Regions from separate parts of the Pantoea sp. X-Soil-ISGK-285 genome, predicted to be linked through region 4. Evidence: predicted binding sites of a transcription regulator. Region 4 holds the regulator's gene; each other region holds the start of a gene.
The links. Region 4 encodes CRP, which controls carbon source genes, mostly activating them, when cyclic AMP is high. Its sites were predicted from a motif close to ATGTGANNNNNNTCACAT; they were not measured.
Positions count from the first base shown of each region.

Region 1: the regulator CRP is predicted to act here: its motif matches at 1,839-1,856, upstream of azuC (stress response protein AzuC).
Region 2: the regulator CRP is predicted to act here: its motif matches at 2,967-2,984, upstream of AC6I8B_RS03745 (CdaR family transcriptional regulator).
Region 3: the regulator CRP is predicted to act here: its motif matches at 3,377-3,394, upstream of glpT (glycerol-3-phosphate transporter).

Region 1 is NZ_AP035938.1:3,899,319-3,904,291, forward strand. Features, by position in the region: gene AC6I8B_RS18430 (zinc-dependent alcohol dehydrogenase family protein) at 1-290, opposite strand, end outside; gene AC6I8B_RS18435 (LysR family transcriptional regulator) at 459-1,364, shown strand; gene azuC (stress response protein AzuC) at 1,688-1,765, opposite strand; gene mntP (manganese efflux pump MntP) at 1,883-2,458, opposite strand; gene AC6I8B_RS18450 (DUF1158 domain-containing protein) at 2,775-3,017, shown strand; gene pdxR (MocR-like pyridoxine biosynthesis transcription factor PdxR) at 3,007-4,446, opposite strand; gene AC6I8B_RS18460 (carboxymuconolactone decarboxylase family protein) at 4,506-4,961, shown strand.
Region 2 is NZ_AP035938.1:827,608-832,580, reverse strand. Features, by position in the region: gene glnD (bifunctional uridylyltransferase/uridylyl-removing protein GlnD) at 1-126, shown strand, start outside; gene dapD (2,3,4,5-tetrahydropyridine-2,6-dicarboxylate N-succinyltransferase) at 210-1,034, shown strand; gene AC6I8B_RS03750 (DUF3461 family protein) at 1,259-1,651, shown strand; gene AC6I8B_RS03745 (CdaR family transcriptional regulator) at 1,712-2,869, opposite strand; gene degP (serine endoprotease DegP) at 3,054-4,499, opposite strand; gene dgt (dGTPase) at 4,634-4,973, opposite strand, start outside.
Region 3 is NZ_AP035938.1:203,175-208,147, forward strand. Features, by position in the region: gene pldB (lysophospholipase L2) at 13-1,005, shown strand; gene yigL (sugar/pyridoxal phosphate phosphatase YigL) at 1,058-1,858, shown strand; gene glpT (glycerol-3-phosphate transporter) at 1,909-3,249, opposite strand; gene AC6I8B_RS00915 (carboxylate/amino acid/amine transporter) at 3,624-4,487, shown strand; gene AC6I8B_RS00920 (YehS family protein) at 4,789-4,973, opposite strand, start outside.
Region 4 is NZ_AP035938.1:3,713,432-3,718,404, reverse strand. Features, by position in the region: gene argD (bifunctional acetylornithine/succinyldiaminopimelate transaminase) at 1-361, shown strand, start outside; gene AC6I8B_RS17605 (YccS/YhfK family putative transporter) at 363-2,438, opposite strand; gene crp (cAMP-activated global transcriptional regulator CRP) at 2,496-3,128, opposite strand; gene AC6I8B_RS17595 (OsmC family protein) at 3,432-3,836, shown strand; gene AC6I8B_RS17590 (phosphoribulokinase) at 4,222-4,973, opposite strand, start outside.

The DNA of each region.
Region 1 (4,973 bases), 190 kb from region 4:
TCACCCTCTAACCAGCGTGAATAGAGATGCGAGTTAACGCGATCACCCGTGCTAAAACGGGACACACCCTGCCCCGTGGCAACAACGGTACCCGTGGCATCAGAGACAGGAATCAGTGGCTTTGGAACCAGATGAGGCTCATAGAAGCCCTCTACTATTGCCTTATCCCTGAAGTTCAGAGACACCGCGCCAACTTTAACCAGAAGTTCACCCGGACCAGGTACAGGCGTTTCCACCTCTTCAAGCTTTAAGTTTTTAAGGCCAAAATCTTTCAGTAACCATGCTTTCATTTTGTCATTTCCCATGTGTATGCATCGAATAGGACGATGATAAAAAAAGCAGGGAGGCGTAAAAAGCCACGTAAAAGGACTTCAGTGTTACTGCAGGAGAAACAATCGGAATGAGATATAATCCGCAATACACTATTTCGGCAGGAATATTTTTTGCGGAGTTAAATGATGCGCTCTAACATGCTGGAATTGATGGATATTTTTGTTCACGTCGTTGAATTCCGTAGTTTCACCCGGGCCGCTGACGCCTTGCAGCTGCATCGCCCTGCGGTCAGTAAGTCCGTACAACAACTGGAAGACAAGCTTGGCGTTAAGCTATTGCACCGCACAACGCGCAGTCTGAGTGTGACCGTTGAAGGGGAGGAAATTTATCAGCGGGCTAAAACGCTGCTGAGTGATGCCAGCGATATAATGGCTTCTTACTCTTCAAATCAGCGACCTCGTGGCCAGCTGCGCATTGATGTTCCACTGGCGCTGGCGCACAGTATCCTGATCCCACAATTAAGCGAGTTTCAGGCTTTATATCCTGAAATTGAAATAGTCTTAACCGCTTCAGATCGCCTGACCCATTTAATTACAGAGGGTGTGGACTGTGTTATTCGTCTCGGTGAGCTTGCTGATTCGAATTTTATTTCGCGCAGAATGGGCAGCCTGCAGATGGTCACCTGTGCAGCACCCTCTTATCTGGATAAATATGGCACCCCTTTAACGCCTGATGACCTTAAAGATCATAAAGCCATTTATTTTTTTAATGAACACAGTCGGGACATCCAGGAATGGAAATTTGTCATGAATGGCGAAATTGTTTCACGGCATCCGGGAAGCAGCATACGAGTTAACAATTCTGACGTCCTTCTTTCCTGTGGCGTGGCGGGCCTCGGCATGCTTCACGCATTATATACGGCATTAAAGCCCTGCCTCGAAACAGGCCAGCTGAAGGAAGTATTATCGGGTTATGCGACTGTGACGAAACCGGTTTCTATACTCTACCCTGACCGACGCTATCTTCCGCCTAAGGTCCGGGTTTTTATCGAATGGTTTACTGAAATATTCAGGAAGAATCATCAGGGTTAACCGTGAATCTTTGTTTCGGCACAGGCAATCCCGTGACCCATTAAAAGTGCTTGTTTCCTGTTTAAGGTATGCCGCCATTTTGTCTGGCATCCGGAAATCTCCCGGGCAGATTAGATCACTGCAGCAACGTCTTTTCTGGCTCAAAGTGACGCATAACGGGAAAATCAGAAGGAGAGGAGTTGCAACAAACAGGATGCACCCGAAGTGCAAAAACGCGGGTTTAAATCAGCAGAAGCAAAGGCAGAAAAAGCAGAAAAAGCAGAAAAGGTGATAATCACAGGTCGATCCCTGACCGCGATTATCGAGGGTTTCTTGCGGGGTGCTTAGTACATGGCACCCGGCGGTACGTGTTTGAACGTCTCAACGTAAGCGCGGAACACGTGTTTAAAAATACGTTTCATGGAACACCTGATTCAAATTTAGTTGAACATATACCGAAAAAGTATAGCTCCTGTGCGTTTTAACAGCAAATAAATTTGAACCAGATCACAAAAATGGCGGTTTTATGTGCAAAAGCCCTACGCGGTGTAGCCGAGATGCTGCAACAGAATGGTAGAGCCGACGGCAATCAGCACTACTCCACCCAGCACTTCCGCCCATTTGCCCAGGATCGGACCGATAAAGCGCCCGACTAATACGCCAGTCGTCGCCATCACCGTAGTGGCTGCACCAATGGTCAGCGCGGTAGTAATGATGTTCACCTGCAGGAAAGCCAGACCCACACCAACAGCCAGCGCATCCAGGCTGGTCGCGACGGCAGTTGTCGCCAGGACCATAAAGCCATGACTTTGCGGAGCTTCACAGGGTTCTGCAACAGCAGTCTGACGGAAGCCTTCCATCATCATTCGGCCACCCAGAAACGCAAGCAGGATGAAGGCAACCCAGTGATCCCACGCCATGATGTAACGGCTGGCGGCCAGGCCAAGCGCCCAGCCAATCAGCGGCGTCAGCGCTTCAATTGAGCCGAAAATCAGACCGGTACGCAGCGCTTCTTTAAAACCGGGACGATGCAATGTGGCACCTTTGCCCAGAGCAGCAGCAAACGCGTCCATCGACATGCCCAGCGCAAGAATTAAAGTGGCAATAAAGGTCATGATTTATTCACCTGGGGCGAAAAAGCGGCAATTCACGCTGAATTCACCACACAAAGTGTTCAGTTATGAAAAAGTGGGCGCAGTCTACCATGCAAACCCAAAGATAAAAAGACAGTAAAATCAGGGATTTAAGTATAGCAAAGGCTATAACTCTTATCATCCGCTATGAATCGAGCTAAGTCGATGGTAGCAAAGCGTTTTCTGACCATTTCTCTGGCCATGTAGCATGCCGGATGCGCACGAAGCAGCGCGCCACCATTGAACCGTGTCGCCGTTTACCGGAAAATGCCGGGCTGATAAATATGGGATACTGGTTATGAATAACCCTTTTGAAACGTTGATCGTGCCTGGTGGCATTTTATTGCTGGGCTTTCTCTCGGCGCTGCTGCTGCCCGCGCCCGCCTTTAGCGTGACGGTGGCGCAGCATCTGTTGCAGATGTTCCATTTGCAGGACCTGAATCAGCTCTACACGGTGGTGTTTTGCGTCTGGTTTTTGCTGCTGGGCGCACTGGAGTTTTTTGTTATCCGTTTTGTCTGGCGTCGCTGGTTCAGAGGCTGACAGCAGGATACGCATCGACCAGCGCCTTTAGCCGTTCGGCACTGCGCGCATAACCTTCACGTGGCAGATGGGCCGTCCCCAGTAACAGGCCCGCACCGCGCTGATCCGCCTGCTGATACCAGATCGACAGCGGCGACGGTGCCATGCCCCACTCCACCGCCTGCTGCGCAATCACCTGATCCGGTGAACCGGCGGGTAAACGGACAATCACCGCCAGCCCGGCGCGTTGCAGGTCAGGAAAGTGAGGATGCAGCGCCGCGATCATCTGCTCCAGCCGCTCATGATAGACGCGCTTCATGCGCCGCAGATGCCGCATAAAGTGGCCATCCCGCAGAAATTCCGCCACCGCATTATGCAGCAATCCGGAGGAGGCAGGCGAAAGCAACGCGCAGACCTCGCCGAACCGGGCCGTCAGCGCGGGTGGCACCACCATAAAACCGAGCCGCAGTTGCGGCGTTAGCGTCTTGCTGAACGTGCCGATGTGCAACACCCGCCCCTGGCTGTCGAGCGCGGCCAGTGCCGGCGCGGCGCGATTGCCGGGCTGAAGCTCGCCGAGATAGTCATCTTCGATAATCCAGCGCTGCGCGCGGCTGGCCCAGTTAAGCAGGGCATGCCGGCGTGCCAGGCTCATCGTCATACCAAGCGGCGCCTGCTGTCCCGGCGTGACCAGCGCAAAAGCGGCATCCGGCGCGCGGGCGATCCCGGCCTCAACCTGCAACCCTTCGGCATCAACCGGCACGGCAACCGGCGTGACGCGCAGCGCTTCAACCGCGCGACGCGCCACCCAGAATCCGGGATCTTCCAGCCATGCTGTTTTACCCTGAAAATTCATCGCCAGCCCAATCAGTCCCATTGCGCCAGCATAGCCGCTGGTAATAATGATCTGGTCCGCCTGACAGCGCAGGCCGCGTGCCACCGCAAGGTAGGCCACCAGCGCCTGCCGCAACGCTAAGCTGCCGCGGGGATCGGGATAGCTGGCCGGTCTGCTGACCTGCAGGCGCGTCTGACGCTGCAGAATGCGCAGCCAGACTTTGGCCGGGAATGCATCGCTGGCAGGAATGCCCATCTGGAAGGTCAGCGGTGGCGCTTCATACTCCTCTGCACCCTCCAGCAGCTGGCGTTCAGCCTCGGCATTGACCGGTTTTAACGGCGGTAATGGGCTGACGAAGGTACCCGCTGCGCCTCTGGCCTGCAGAAACTGACCATCAACCAGCATGTCATAACTGGCGCGAACGGTGCCACGCGCCACGCCGAGCTGAGCGGCCAGATCGCGGCAGGAAGGCAGACGTGCGCCAGGTTGTAAACGTCCTTCACCAATCGCCTGTTCGATCAGCTGGCGCAGTTGTTCACTGAGGCCACGTGACGCGCCGCGCTGCAGTGTCAGCGTGGAAAGCGGCGATGGACCAGTCAGACTCTCATTTTTTGGCACTTTATCTGCTCCATTGAAAGGCTGAAAATCGCCTTATCAACCCTGAATGAGGCAATAAGATGAGCGAACGTATCGATTTTCACAGTGCAGCACCGGCGGGCATGAAAGCACTGGGCGGCGTATACAGTTATCTGGCACAAACCGATCTGCCGCTCACTTTACTGGAACTGCTGTTCCTGCGCATATCGCAGATTAATGGCTGTGCCTACTGCATTGATTTACATACCAAAGCACTGAATAAGTCGGGCATGGGCTGGGATAAGATCGTGCTGACCTCGGTCTGGCAGGAATCCGGTACGCTGTTCAGTGATAAAGAGAAGGCTGCCCTGTACTGGGCTGAATGCCTGACCCTTATTGCTCAGCAGGGTGCGCCAGACGACCGCTATACCGCACTGAAAGCGCACTTCAGTGAAAAAGAGATTGTCGATCTGAACATCGCGATTGGTCTGATGAACACCTACAACCGCATGGCGATAAGTCTGAAAAAGTTGCCCGCCAGCGCCATTCAGTCATAAGTGAATCCGATG
Region 2 (4,973 bases), 1.2 Mb from region 4:
ATCGGCGAGAGGGTCGAAGATTTGTTTATTCTGGCCAACAGCGAACGTCAGGCACTGGACGAAGAAATGCGAAAAGCGTTGCGACAACGGTTGACAGAGGCCCTTAATCCAAACGATAAAGTGTGACCAGACTCGATTTGTAAACATTAATCTCTTTACTTGTGTCGGGGTATTGCCCGGCATCGCACATGACAGATCAGGAAAAAAATATGCAACAGTTACAGAGCGTTATTGAATCCGCCTTCGAACGTCGCGCTGACATCACACCCGCCAGCGTCGACAGCGAAACCCGTGATGCCATCAACCAGGTGATCGCCCTGCTGGACAGCGGTGCACTGCGCGTTTCTGAGAAGATCGACGGCGAGTGGGTAACGCATCAGTGGCTGAAGAAAGCCGTACTGCTCTCTTTCCGCATCAATGACAATCAGGTGATGGAAGGTGCAGAAACCCGCTTTTACGACAAAGTGCCGATGAAGTTTGCAGGCTGGGATGAAGCGCGTTTCAAAGAAGCCGGTTTCCGCGTCGTGCCGCCTGCGGCTGTGCGTCAGGGTGCCTATATCGCCCGCAACACGGTGCTGATGCCTTCTTACGTCAACATTGGCGCCTTTGTGGATGAAGGCACCATGGTGGACACCTGGGCGACCGTTGGCTCCTGTGCGCAGATTGGTAAAAACGTTCACCTTTCTGGCGGCGTGGGTATCGGTGGCGTGCTGGAGCCGCTGCAGGCGAACCCGACCATCATCGAAGATAACTGCTTCATTGGCGCGCGCTCTGAAATCGTTGAAGGCGTGATTGTTGAAGAAGGTTCCGTGATCTCAATGGGCGTTTACATCGGTCAGAGCACCAAAATCTATGACCGCGAGACCGGCGAAGTGCATTACGGCCGTGTTCCTGCGGGATCCGTGGTGGTCTCAGGTAACCTGCCCTCTAAAGATGGCAGCTACAGCCTCTACTGTGCCGTAATCGTGAAGAAAGTGGATGCGAAAACGCTGGGCAAAACAGGCATCAACGAACTGCTGCGCACCATCGACTGATTTAAGTGACGGGCTGGTTTCCAGCCCGTCATCTTTTCTTTACAGTGATTCCTGAACAACATGCTTCGCGTCGCGAATTAACTGGTGCGTTTAGTTTTTATCCAGGTCATAATCCGCGCCAGTTAAATCCTGTCGCGCAATGTTCATCCCGCTTATTTATGTCTACAGTTGACGGACGTCATGAACAAGTCTGCGCGCTTCTCACTTTTGATGGAAACAACGCTATGTATGACAATCTGAAAAGCTTAGGTATCAGTAACCCGGACGACATTGACCGCTATAGCCTGCGTCAGGAAGCCAATAACGACATTCTGAAAATCTACTTCCGCAAAGATAAAGGTGAGTTTTTCGCGAAGAGCGTCAAATTCAAATATCCGCGCCAGCGCAAAACGGTTGTTGCCGATCACGCGACCCAGGGCTACAAAGAAGTTCAGGAAATCAGCCCGAATCTGCGTTATGTCATCGATGAACTGGACCAGATTTGCCAGCGCGATCAGGTTGAAGTGGATCTGAAACGCAAAATTCTGGATGACCTGCGTCACCTGGAAAGCGTGGTTTCCCACAAGATCACTGAAATTGAATCGGATCTGGAAAAATTAACCCGTAACGGTCGTTAATTCCCTGCCCGACCAGAGAGGCCAGCATTGCTGGCCTTTTTTATGCCGCAAATCTGCACTTCAGCCCTGCTCATCCAGTTGCAAAGCAACATAGAGCAACAGCCTGTCATCAAAATGGCCAAGATTCAGTCCGGTCAGTTCAGAAATCCGGTTCAGCCGGTATTCCAGCGTATTACGATGAATGAACAGCGCACGCGCGGTGGCGCTCGGCTGGACGTTATGGGTGAACCAGGCGATCAGCGTGCGGCGCAGCAAGCCGTTGTTATCCATGCTCTTGAGCTTCGCCAGTGGCCGGGCGAGCTCATTGGCCTGCCAGCCACCCCGCAGGCTGTCGAGCAGCACGGGCAGCACCAGATCCTGATAAAAATAGCTGCGCACCTCGGGCATACGTTGCTTGCCCACCATCATCGTGGTGCGCGCCGTCCGGTAAGAGCGTGCGATGCTGCCGGGTCCGGTAAAGAAGTTGCCCAGCGCGATACGCATCCGAAGATGACCGCTCTCTTTCATCCGCTGTAGTAACTGCTCTACGCGGCGGCGATGATCTTCCTGATCGTGACGCCCATGCCCATTAAGGGCCGGTTTCAGCACCACCATTTCGGTCAGTGACACAATCGCGATCAGATTGTCCCGCTCCGGCGTGGTCAGCAGCGTTTGCAGCTGCTGTAGCTCTGACATCGCGCTGTCGACGCCGAGCTGACCACTATCCACTTCCACCACGGCGACCACACGCGGCTGATTGAGATCGATACCGAGCCGCTGCGCCCATTCGGTCAGCTGTGGCGACAGGGTATCGCTGCGGATCAGGTTCAGCACCAGCTCTTCACGCAGACGGCTGTCCTGCGCCAGCATATGCAGCAGCCGGGCCTGCTCCAGCATCATCTCTGCGGTCATGCAGACCAGCTCGCCATAATGCCGCAGCGCCAGCGGCTCACCGGTCAGGCCGATCACCCCGACGATGTCACCATCAATGCGCAGCGGCAGGTTAATGCCAGGCCGCACGCCATGGAGATGTTTAGCCACGGCCTCATCGATGTCGACAACGCGCCCCTGAGAGAGCACCAGCAGTGCACCTTCGTGCAACTCCCCAATACGTTCCCGGTCACCGCTGCCGATAATCCGGCCCCGCGCATCCATCACGTTGACATTGCTGTCAATAATTTTCATGGTGCGCGCCACGATATCCTGTGCCAGCCGGGCATCAAGGTGATAGGTAGCCATCCATTACTCCTGAAAAGAGGGGGGAGAAACAGAATACGCATGCACAGCACGCAGAACATTGTGCAATTGCACAGAGCCAGGCCGTCATTTGCCGAATTTGCGGTGAGCATCACACTCTGACGAGGCAGAAAGTGGACATAAAAAAGGCGGACCGCAGTCCGCCTCTTCATCCGTTGCTGTTCGCTTACTGCATCAGCAGATAGATACTGCTGTCGCCGCGTTTCACATTCAGCGCCAGAACGGACGGCTTGCTGTCGAGAACTTTGCGCAGCTCACCCAGGTTGGTTACCACCTGCTGGTTAACGCCCTGAATCACATCGCCCTTTTTCAGGCCGATACGCGCCGCAGCACTGCCCGGTTTCACGTTATCAACCCGGACACCTTTGGTACCCGCTTCGATATTGCTGAGATCGGCGCCTTCAATGCCAGTGTAGATGGTCGCGGACTGCACTTTTGACTGGCTGCTCTGCTGCAACTTAACAGAGACATCGACCGGTTTGCCGTCACGCAGCAGCCCCAGTTTCAGGGTGGTGCCAACCGGAAGTGAGCCCACTTCCGCACGCAGCGAAGCAAAGCTGCTCAGCGGTTTACCGTTCATCGACACAATGACGTCGCCCGCCTTAATACCGGCTTTGGCGGCCGCTGAGTCTGGCAGCACCTGGCTTACAAAGGCACCACGTTGTGCGTCGACCTTCATCGCTTTTGCCAGCTCGGAGTTCAGCTCAGTCCCCTGCACGCCCAGCTCGCCGCGTTTCACCTGACCAAACTCGACCATCTGTGCCGTCAGGTTTTTCACCATGTTGCTGGGGATAGCAAAGCCGATACCGATGTTGCCGCCATCAGGCGCCAGAATGGCGGTGTTAATCCCGATCAGTTCACCGTTGAGGTTAACCAGCGCACCACCGGAGTTGCCCCGGTTAATGGCCGCATCTGTCTGGATAAAGTTTTCGTAGTTTTCCACGTTCAGGCCACTGCGTCCCAGCGCGGAGACGATACCTGAGGTGACCGTTTCACCCAGACCATAAGGGTTGCCGATCGCCACGGTATAATCGCCGACGCGCAGGTTGTCAGAGTCAGCGATTTTGACTGCGGTAAGATTTTTGGCTTCCTGCAGCTGAATCAGGGCAATGTCAGAGCTGGGATCTTTACCGATGACTTTGGCGTCATAGCGACGACCGTCGCTGAGCTGTACCTGAATTTTGGTGGCATTATTCACGACGTGGTTATTAGTTACCACATAGCCTTTGTCAGCGTTAATGATGACACCCGATCCCAGAGCACGGAATTTTTCCTGCTGGGTATCAGGCACTGGCGCGCCGCCGTTACCGCCTGCACCGTCGCCGTTCTGGCACATCGGTGAACCCTGGAACGGGGAACCATCCTGGCAGAATGGCGAATTGTCGCCAAAGAATTGCTGAAATTGCTGCGGCATACGCGGGGTTTTCACCGTGGTGGTCCCCTCGACGCTGATACTGACCACAGACGGCATCACCTTCTCCAGCATCGGTGCCAGACTTGGCTGTTGCAGGCTATCGGAAGAGGCCGTTTGCGCAGCAGAAACAGTAACAGGGGCGAGCGCCATGCTCAGGCTCAACGCCAGCGCACTTAACATTAAGGTCTTTTTTTTCATTTTTCGTTTCTCAATAAGATTACTGTTCAGACCATTGCTGTGGTCGAAAGGTGAGATAAATGTTTTAGCGCGAAGTTCCTTTAAAAGTTTAAGGCAAAAGTAAAAATTTATTCGCGCTCTTTACAATTGGCGGCTTATTCTACCGCCATCAGTCGTCGGTACTCATCCCAGGCATAGAGATCGGTCATACCACTGATATAATCCTGAATGAGCCGGAAGCGATAATAACGTTCCCACAACAGACGCTGATATTTATGTTCTACAACCAGATTACGCATCTTATGCAAATAGGCTTTACGGTGTTTACCCGAGAGCTTATGAAAAAGCCGGGTTTCGATCGGATGCTGACGCAGGAAATCTTCATTTATCAGCGTGGTAAAGGCTTCGTAATTAAGGCGCATCAGCGGCTGATAGATCTCCAGCAGCCCTTTAATCACCCGGTAACCCTGCAACTCCAGCTGCTCTACTTCAGAA
Region 3 (4,973 bases), 570 kb from region 4:
TCAGGAGGGCGAATGAATCAACACAAAGCCAGCTGGCTGCGACGAGAAAAAGCCTTTGCTGCCTTCGCTACCGGGCCACTGCTCGATTTCTGGCACAGCCGCGAAGAGCTTGAGTTTACCGGCGTGGGTAATCTGACGCTGCGCTACGTCCGCTTCACATCACCGCAACACAAGCGTGTGATCCTGATTGTGCCGGGACGCATCGAGAGTTACATAAAATATCCTGAGCTGGCGTACGATCTGTTTCACTGCGGATTTGATGTGGTGATCCTTGACCATCGCGGCCAGGGGCGTTCCGATCGCCTGCTGGAAGATTCACACCGCGGTCACGTGGCGGAATTTACCCATTATGTCTACGACCTTGAAACGCTCTATCTGAAAGAGATTATCAGCGGTCACTACCAGCAGCGCTATGCGCTGGCTCACTCCATGGGCGGCGCAATCTTAACGCTGTTTCTGGCGCGTCAGCCGCAGGCGTTTCATGCGGTCGCGCTGGTGGCGCCGATGTTTGGCATTGCTTTACCGTTGCCCTCTTTTCTGGCCCATCGGATCCTGGACTGGGCGGAGAAGCGTCCGGCCATGCGCGATGGCTATGCGCTCGGCACCGGCCGCTGGCGTGCGCATCCGTTTGGCATTAACCGGCTGACGCACAGCACCGAGCGTTACCGGCGAAATCTGCGCTTTTATGCGGACGATCCGGCGATTCGCGTTGGCGGGCCAACCTACCATTGGGTACGTGAAGGCATCCATGCAGGTCGCAACATCATCAGTCAGGTCGATAAGATCACCACGCCACTGTTACTGTTACAGGCCAGCGATGATCGGGTGGTCGACAATCGTTCGCAGGACCTTTTTTGTGCCGCGATGGCGGCGGCGGGTCATCCGTGTGAGGGCAATAAGCCACGGGTGATCGACGGTGCGCGTCATGAGATCCTGTTTGAAAAGGATGAGATGCGCGCCGAAGCACTCAATGCAGTGGTCGACTTCTTTTCCTCGCACCACTGACGTTATTTATCCGACCGGTTAAGGCCGGCAGAACCAGATACCCGAGGTTTTCATGTATCACATCGTTGCATCCGATCTGGATGGCACGCTGCTTTCTCCCGAACATCGTCTGACCCCTTTTGCGCGTGAAACGCTGCAGCAGCTGGTCGCGAAAGATATTCACTTTATATTCGCCACCGGCCGTCATCATATCGATGTCGGACAGATGCGCGACAGCCTGGCGATTCCGGCCTATATGATCACCTCAAACGGCGCGCGCGTGCACAACGCAGAGGGCGAACTGGTGTTCAGTCATAATCTGGATGAGGATATCGCCAGCGATCTGTTTGGCCTGCAATATCATCACAGCGATATCCTGACCCACGTTTACCGCGACGATGAGTGGTTTGTCAGCCGCTCAAGCCCGGCTGAGCAGGACTATTTCCGCGAGTCGGTGTTCAACTATCAGGTCTATGAGCCGGGTCTGCTGCCAACCGATAATATCAGCAAGGTCTTTTTCACCTGCGAAAATCCCGAGCATCTGATCCCGTTGGAACAGGCGATTGAAGCGCGCTGGGGCGATCGGGTTAACGTCAGTTTCTCACTGCCTACCTGTCTGGAAGTGATGGCGGGCGGCGTGTCGAAAGGGCATGCGCTGGAAGCGGTCGCGAAAACGCTGGGCCATTCACTGGAAAGCTGTATCGCCTTTGGCGACGGCATGAACGATGTGGAGATGCTGAGCATGGCGGGTAAGGGCTTTATCATGCAGAACGCCCATCAGCGGTTGAAAGATACGCTGCCGGAGCTGGATGTGATCGGTTCAAATGCCGATGATGCCGTGCCGCAGACGCTGCGCACGCTCTATCTTGCTTAAGCCGTCAGCGCAAAAAAAGGGCCGGATATCCGGCCCTTTTTTTATTGCCGTCAGGCAGGGGTCTTTTTGTGTTTGTGTTCGCTGACCATGGTCAGTAACAGCAGGATAACCGCCAGCACACAGCCAGCAATCATCACCATGAAGCCGCCGTCCCAGCCGAAGTAATCGACGGTGTAACCGACAATGGCGCTGGCCGCCACCGATCCACCCAGATAGCCGAACAGGCCGGTGAAGCCCGCCGCTGTCCCCGCCGCTTTTTTCGGGGCCAGCTCCAGCGCGTGCAGACCAATCAGCATCACCGGACCGTAGATCAGGAAGCCAATCACAATCATACAGGCCATATCGACGCCAGGATTGCCCGCCGGGTTAAGCCAGTAGATCACGGTCGCGATGGTTACCAGCGTCATAAAGAACACCCCGGTCGCACCGCGATTACCGCGGAACACTTTGTCCGACATCCAGCCGCACAGCAGCGTTCCGGGGATCCCCGCATACTCATACAGGAAGTAAGCCCACGACGATTTATCCAGCGTGAAGTGTTTTACTTCTCTGAGATAGGTCGGCGACCAGTCGAGAATGCCGTAGCGCAGCAGATAAACAAACACGTTGGCCAGCGCGATGTACCACAGCAGCTTGTTCGGCAGCACATATTTCATGAAGATCTGTTTAGCCGTCAGCTCCTCTTCGTGGCTGGCATCATAGTCGGGCGGATAGTCGTTTTTGTACTCTTCAATCGGTGGCAGACCACAGGATTGCGGCGTATCACGCATCAGCGCAAAGGCCAGAATCGCAATGGCGATGGCGCCAAACGCCGGCATATAGAGTGCCGCTTTCCAGTCGTTGAACCACGCCATACCGAGCAGGAACAGCAGAGGCGGAATACCGCCGCCGACATTATGGGCGCAGTTCCAGACCGAAACGATCCTGCCGCGCTCTTTCTGCGACCACCAGTGAACCATGGTACGTCCACAAGGTGGCCAGCCCATGCCCTGGAACCAGCCGCAGATAAACAGCAGCACGAACATCACCATAATGCTGGAGGTGGCCCAGGGAACGAATCCCATGATCAGCATCACTGTCGCAGCCAGAATCAGGCCTGCCGGTAAGAAGACGCGCGGGTTTGAGCGGTCAGAGACCGATCCCATGATGAATTTTGAAAAGCCGTAGGCGATGGATATGCCGGATAAGGCAAAACCGAGATCGCCACGTGAAAAACCCTGCTCTACCAGGTAGGGCATGGCGAGTGCGAAGTTTTTTCTGACCAGATAGTAGGCGGCGTAACCAAAGAAGATCCCGATGAAAATTTGCCAGCGCAGACGACGGTAGAGCGGATCAACGTGATCCTCCGCCACCTGCGGCTGACGTGGTGCAGGTTTAAAAATGCTCAGCATCAGTGAGGCCCTCCAGGGCACATTATGGTTTTTAATTCCCAGCAGGTTGGGGCAGGAAAAGAGCAGAAGAAAATGGACGCAGAATGTTCCATTTCGCGCAAAGAATAGTGTTAGTTGCGCAACGTTACTGTGATGAATGACACATTTGTTACACTTTTATTACATTCTGGAGCGGAAGTGATCATGCGATGGATCATTTCGCGCATTTTATCTGGCTGAAAGATCTTTCTGCAGACAGTTATGTCAGGAAGCTAAAGCCCTTTTCCGATGGCTATTCTGATCGCCTGGTTTGTAATCAGATGTCAACCAGATTTCACAGCCTGATGGCAGCACATTGTTTACACTGACGGCCTGTTAATTTCGGGGTCGTCACCGTGTTTTTATTGATTATTACCACCATTCTGTGGGCCTTTTCGTTCAGTCTGATTGGCGAATACCTTGCCGGGCAGGTGGACAGTTGGTTCTCTGTACTGATGCGACTGGCGCTGGCTGCGCTGGTATTTTTACCTTTCCTGCGCTGGCGTGGTCATCGCCCTTCAACGCTGTTGCTTTACATGCTGGTCGGGATGCTGCAGCTGGGCGTGATGTATCTGCTGAGTTTCGAAGCCTATCTCTACCTTAGCGTGTCGGAATTCCTGCTGTTCACGGTGATGACGCCGCTTTATGTGACGCTGATTTACGATCTGATCAGCCGTCGTCCACTGCGCATGGGTTATATCTTCAGTGCACTGCTGGCTGTGGCAGGTGCGGCCATTATTCGCTATGACAAAGTCAGCGATCATTTCTGGTTTGGTCTGCTGTTAGTGCAACTGGCAAATATCTGCTTTGCGGCGGGAATGGTGGGCTATAAGCGTCTGCAGGAGACCCGCCCGATGCCGCAGCACACCGCCTTCTCCTGGTTCTATCTGGGTGCGGTGTTGATTGCGGTGATCGCCTGGTGCGCCTGGGGCAATCCGCAGAAGTTGCCGACCACCTCATTGCAGTGGGGCATTCTGGTCTGGCTGGGCATTGCGGCTTCCGGTCTCGGCTATTTTATGTGGAATTATGGTGCGACCCAGGTCGATGCCGGCACGCTGGGCATTATGAATAACATGCACGTTCCTGCCGGGCTGCTGGTGAATCTGGCTATCTGGCAGGAGAAACCGCACTGGCCAAGCTTTATTGCGGGCGCGCTGGTGATCCTCGCCTCGCTGTGGGTGCATAAGCGCTGGGTGGTGGGGCGCAGTGACCGATCATAAACAGGGCTGTTGCATGGGAGCGGCCTCCCGGGCTGGCGCGTCCGATCGCGAAGGAATCTCACATCCCTGTGGATCGGCCGGGCCATCCCTGGCCCGGACGCTTCGCTCTTCAGACGCGCCAGCCCTGGAGACTTAACAGCATCATCGCAGTTGAACCAGGGGCTCAGAGCGAATATGAAGGAGGGGATGGCGGGTTGAGAAGTAAAGCGTCCGCCGCAAGGATGCGGCGGTCGAGGCTCCAGGGATGGATTTACGCCGTCTTTACGCAGCAACCCGCTATTTCCGACTGGATGGCACGATATCAGGCAGGCTTCTCACTCTTAGGACGCTGAATCATCGCCAGCCCTTTCAGGAAGTTACGCAGAATCTGATCGCCGCATTCGCGGTAGTTCTTATGATCAGGTTTGCGGAAAATCGCACCAATCTCAGCCTGTGAAACGGTAAAATTCACGCGTTTCAGTACATCAGGGATGTCGGTGGTTTTCA
Region 4 (4,973 bases):
CAATCCACTCGCCTGCGCCATCGCCGAAACTGCGCTCGATATTATCAATACGCCGGAGGTGCTGGCAGGCGTTGAGACACGTCGTCAGCACTTTGTCACGGCGCTGCAGGCCATCGATGCGAAGTATGATCTCTTCAGCGATATTCGCGGCAAGGGTCTGCTGATTGGCGCGGCGCTGAAACCGCAGCATGCCGGTAAAGCACGCGACATCCTGAATGCCGCGGCCGCAGAAGGCGTGATGGTGCTGGTTGCCGGCACCGACGTGATGCGTTTTGCCCCGTCACTGATCATTGAGCCTGCCGACATCGAAGAGGGCATGAGCCGCTTCGCCACGGCCGTCGGCAACGTGCTCAACGGCTAGCTTAGTTTTTACGTAAGCGTCTGATCAGCCAGCGGCCATGTTGCGGCCGCTGGTTCCACGCCAGCGATGAGATGGTGTACATCACGCTCAGATGATCGAGAATGCGCCGCACATGCTGCTCCACCACCGTGATCGGTCCCTCACTGATGTTCTCCAGCTCATCCAGCAGGTTAACCTGTGAGCTTTCACCATCATATTCCAGCCGCTGCTGACACCGCTGCAGCGCGATTTCACAGGATTGCAGGTAACGCTCAGCCAGCGAGGCAGTGAGCATGGTGTGCTCCCGCGCCAGAATCGTCATGGCGTTGATATGCTCGACGATAAACTGACTGTGCGTGACCCAGAGCCGCATATCACTCAGATAGCGGGAGTTGAACGCGGGTTCCTGCATCGCCTGATTCAGTGAGTTAAACAGCGCATTGTGTGCCTGATTGACCTTCACCCGCTGATAAGCCAGTTTCTCTGGTGACTGTTCGTCACCCAGCAACAGCTGTAGCGCATCCTGATAGGTTTCCAGTGCGTCATGGGCGTTCTGCCGCAGTAAGCCGCTCTGCCACTGCGGCCACAGCCACAGCATCCCGCCAAAGGCGATCAGACAACCCATCAGCGTATCCATGAGACGTGGCAGCAGAAACTGCGCGCCATTCAGCGACAGCAATTGCAGCGAGTAAACCGCCGTGACCGTAAAGCCAATCATCGACCAGCCATAGAACTGGCGGGTAAAGCGATAGCTGATAAAGGTAATCGCCAGCATGATCAGCAGTACCAGCGACTCTGGCACCGCCATGCGCAGCGTGGCAGCCGCGATCACCAGACCGGCAAAAGTGCCCAGCGCCCGGTGCTGAATGCGGACACGGGTAGCGCTGTAGCCGTTCTGGCTGACGAACATGATGGTCATCAGGATCCAGTAGGGTTTGGGGATGTTGAAGAACAGAGCCAGCGCGCTGCCCAGCATCAGCATCACCGCAAAGCGGCCGGCAGTGCGCAGGGCCGATGAGCGGAACGAGAGATAACTGCGCAGCGCCGGTAACAGCGGCAGACGGCGCTGGCGGTCAGCCATCAGATCGCGCTGATAAAGGGGTTTCTGGGTGCGCAGAACCCGCGCGATGCGGTTGAAGTGGTAAAGGCAGAAGTTACCCACCGGATTGTCGGGATGCTGATGGGCGATTTTCTCCAGCGCGCCGAGCTGTTTATCCATCGCAAAGCGATCGGGTAGCTGGTGATAGAGAATGTTATCCGCCAGCACCCGCAACCGGGCCGAGATGGTTTTGGCATTCCAGCGGATCACCGCTTCGGCGTGGCTCTGTTCGACCAGCTTCTGCACCTCTTCCGGCCGATGCAGGCTGACCGAGATATGTTCCTGCAGATCCAGCGCCACCTGAAAGGCGCGCGTCAGCCGTTTATGGCTGTGATCGCGGCTTGCCGACAGCATATGCATCTGCTGATAACAGGTGTTAATCAGATCGACCACTTTCTGCTGACGAGCCAGCAGCGGCGGCAGCGCCTTTTCCGGATCGGTCAGCTGCGTCAGCAGGGTATATTTTGCGTCGCAGTAGTTAGCCAGCTCGCGGTAGATCAGGCTCAGGCTTTCGCGCATCGGCTGCTCTTTCCACAGCCAGAACCAGAACCAGTTAAAGAGCCCGTACCATAGCGTGCCGCCGATATAGAGCAGCGGGGGAACATAGATTGGCATGCGGCCAATCAGGCTCAGGGTAAAGATGGCGGCAATCAGGGTGCCGGGCAGCAGACGGCCATGCAGCGGGCTGATCTCCCCGGTAACGCCGAGCAATAAGGGCATAGCAAACAGGATCAGCGGCAGCGGAATAGCATGCAGGGTGAGCCACTGCATCAGAAAGCTGCCGAGGGCAAACAGGCTGCCGCCAACAATCAGGCGTTTGAAGAAGCGTTTATGCGGGGTATCCAGACCGGCGATGTTGCAGCAGGCGGGCACTAATGAGAACAGCAGACCTTTTTGCAGGTCGCCAGCCAGCCAGCCCAGCGCCACCGGCAGACAGAGCACCAGCGTTTGCCGCAAGGCGTAGTTAACTTCAGGATGGTAAATAATTCGACGCCACATCGGCCCAACACAAACAATAACGGCGTGATGTTGCCATCACGCCGTGGGTGACAGGAATTAGCGGGTGCCGTAAACGACGATGGTTTTGCCGTGTGCGGAGATCAGGTTCTGATCTTCCAGCATCTTCAAAATACGGCCCACGGTTTCACGTGAACAACCAACAATCTGGCCAATTTCCTGACGAGTGATTTTAATTTGCATGCCGTCGGGATGCGTCATGGCATCTGGCTGCTTCGCCAGGTTGAGCAGGGTCTGTGCAATGCGTCCGGTTACGTCGAGGAAAGCGAGGTTACCCACTTTTTCAGACGTCACCTGCAGGCGACGCGCCATCTGCGATGAGAGTCGCATCAGGATGTCAGGGTTAACCTGGATCAGCTGACGGAATTTCTTGTAAGAAATTTCCGCCACTTCGCACGCGCTTTTCGCACGTACCCAGGCGCTGCGCTCCTGGCCTTCTTCGAACAGGCCAAGTTCACCAATAAAATCGCCCTGATTCAGGTAGGAAAGAATCATCTCTTTGCCTTCTTCATCTTTAATCAGAACCGCAACGGAACCTTTCACGATGTAGTAAAGCGTTTCTGCTTTTTCACCTTGGTGAATCAGCGTACTTTTGGATGGATACTTGTGAATATGGCAATGGGACAGGAACCATTCGAGTGTAGGGTCTGTTTGCGGTTTGCCGAGAACCATTCGCTATTATCCTCTGTTGTAATCGTGCCCAAAATACAGGGGGCAGTTTTCCCTGTCAGGCGGTGAAAGCTTCAAGCGTTTCCATTTCAGGAAATTATTCGGGCCGCATCAGGCGCAGTGCGCATCATCCTTCCCGGCTTCGTCATCGGGTGACGAAAAATATTTTCAGCACTGTTTGTAGCACAGCTTTTGCCGACTGTCTTCTGTTGTCTCGCTTCAGCTACGGGCGGATTTCTCTGGATTGCTGTTTACCAGGCGAAAGCGTACTCTGGCGACAAAACAGCGTATTCCGGAGCAAAAATCATGCAGGCAAGAGTGAAATGGGTAGAAGGGCTGACATTCCTCGGAGAATCCTCATCCGGCCATCAGATACTGATGGATGGAAATTCGGGTGATAAAGCGCCCAGCCCAATGGAGATGGTGCTGATGGCGGCGGGCGGATGCAGCGCGATTGACGTGGTATCAATTCTGCAAAAAGGCCGAAACGATGTGGCTGATTGTGAAGTAAAACTGACCTCAGAACGTCGTGAAGAGGCGCCGCGAATCTTTACGCACATCAACCTGCATTTTATCGTGAGTGGCAAAGCCCTCCAGGATAAAGCGGTCTCACGCGCTGTGGATCTTTCTGCTGAAAAATATTGCTCTGTGGCCATCATGCTGGGTAAAGGCGTCAACATTACGCATAGCTATGAAGTGATTGAGCTGTAGTAGCCGCAGGGGTTATTGCAGACCTGCTAACTTCACTTCCAGTATCTGATGCAGGTTGCTTTAGGACTGTGCCTGGGCCGGGAATCCGCTTTGATACTGTGCCTGCGTATTGAACAGGGTCAGAGCGGTTTGTGTCGGTCCGCTGTCAGACTGTGCCTGCGCTGGGAACCGGGTCAGATCGGAAAGTCGCTTAAGCCAATCCCTGGCCGCTCGGCCCGCGCCGTCCCTGGCGCGGGACGCTTTCCTCTTCTGACCCGGTTCCCTGCGTGTTAAGCTTTTTCGCTGCTGTCAGATTCATCCTGCATTGGCATTGGCATTGGCATTGGCATTGGCATTGGCATTGGCATTGGCATTGGCATTAGTCTGGAAAGGCCCTTTTGGCCTCTTACTCTATTCGTTTGCCTTCCATCAGCCGCTTCACCAGCGGACCCATGATCAACTCCATCGCCAGACCCATTTTGCCGCCAGGCACCACCAGCGTATTGATGTGCGAGATAAACGAGCCCTGCAGCATCGCCAGCAGGTAGGGGAGGTCGATATCTTCCAGCGCCTGGAAGTGGATCACCACAAAGCTCTCATCCAGTGACGGAATAGCGCGGGCAGCGAACGGGTTTGAGGTATCGACGGTCGGGACGCGCTGAAAGTTGAGGTGAGTGCGTGAGAACTGTGGTGTGATGAAGTTGATGTAATCTTCCATCGAGCGCACCACCGAATCCATGACCGCTTCACGTGAATGGCCGCGCTCGCCGGTGTCGCGCACCAGCTTCTGAATCCACTCCAGGTTCACAATCGGCACCACGCCAACCAGCAGATCAACCTGTTCTGCTACGTTGTGCTGCGCCGTTACCACGCCGCCGTGCAGCCCTTCGTAGAAGAGAATATCGGTGTTCTGCGGCAGCGGTTGCCACGGCGTAAAGGTGCCGGGCACCTGATTCCACGGCACTGCTTCATCATAGGTATGCAGATATTTACGCGACTGGCCCTGTCCGCTCTGACCATACTCTTTAAAGCTCTGCTCCAGCAGGCCAAAGTCATTGGCTTCCGGGCCGAAGTAGCTGACATGACGTCCTAAATCGCGCGCCTTACGAATCGCCATATCCATTTCAGGGCGGGTAAAGCGGTGAAAACTGTCACCTT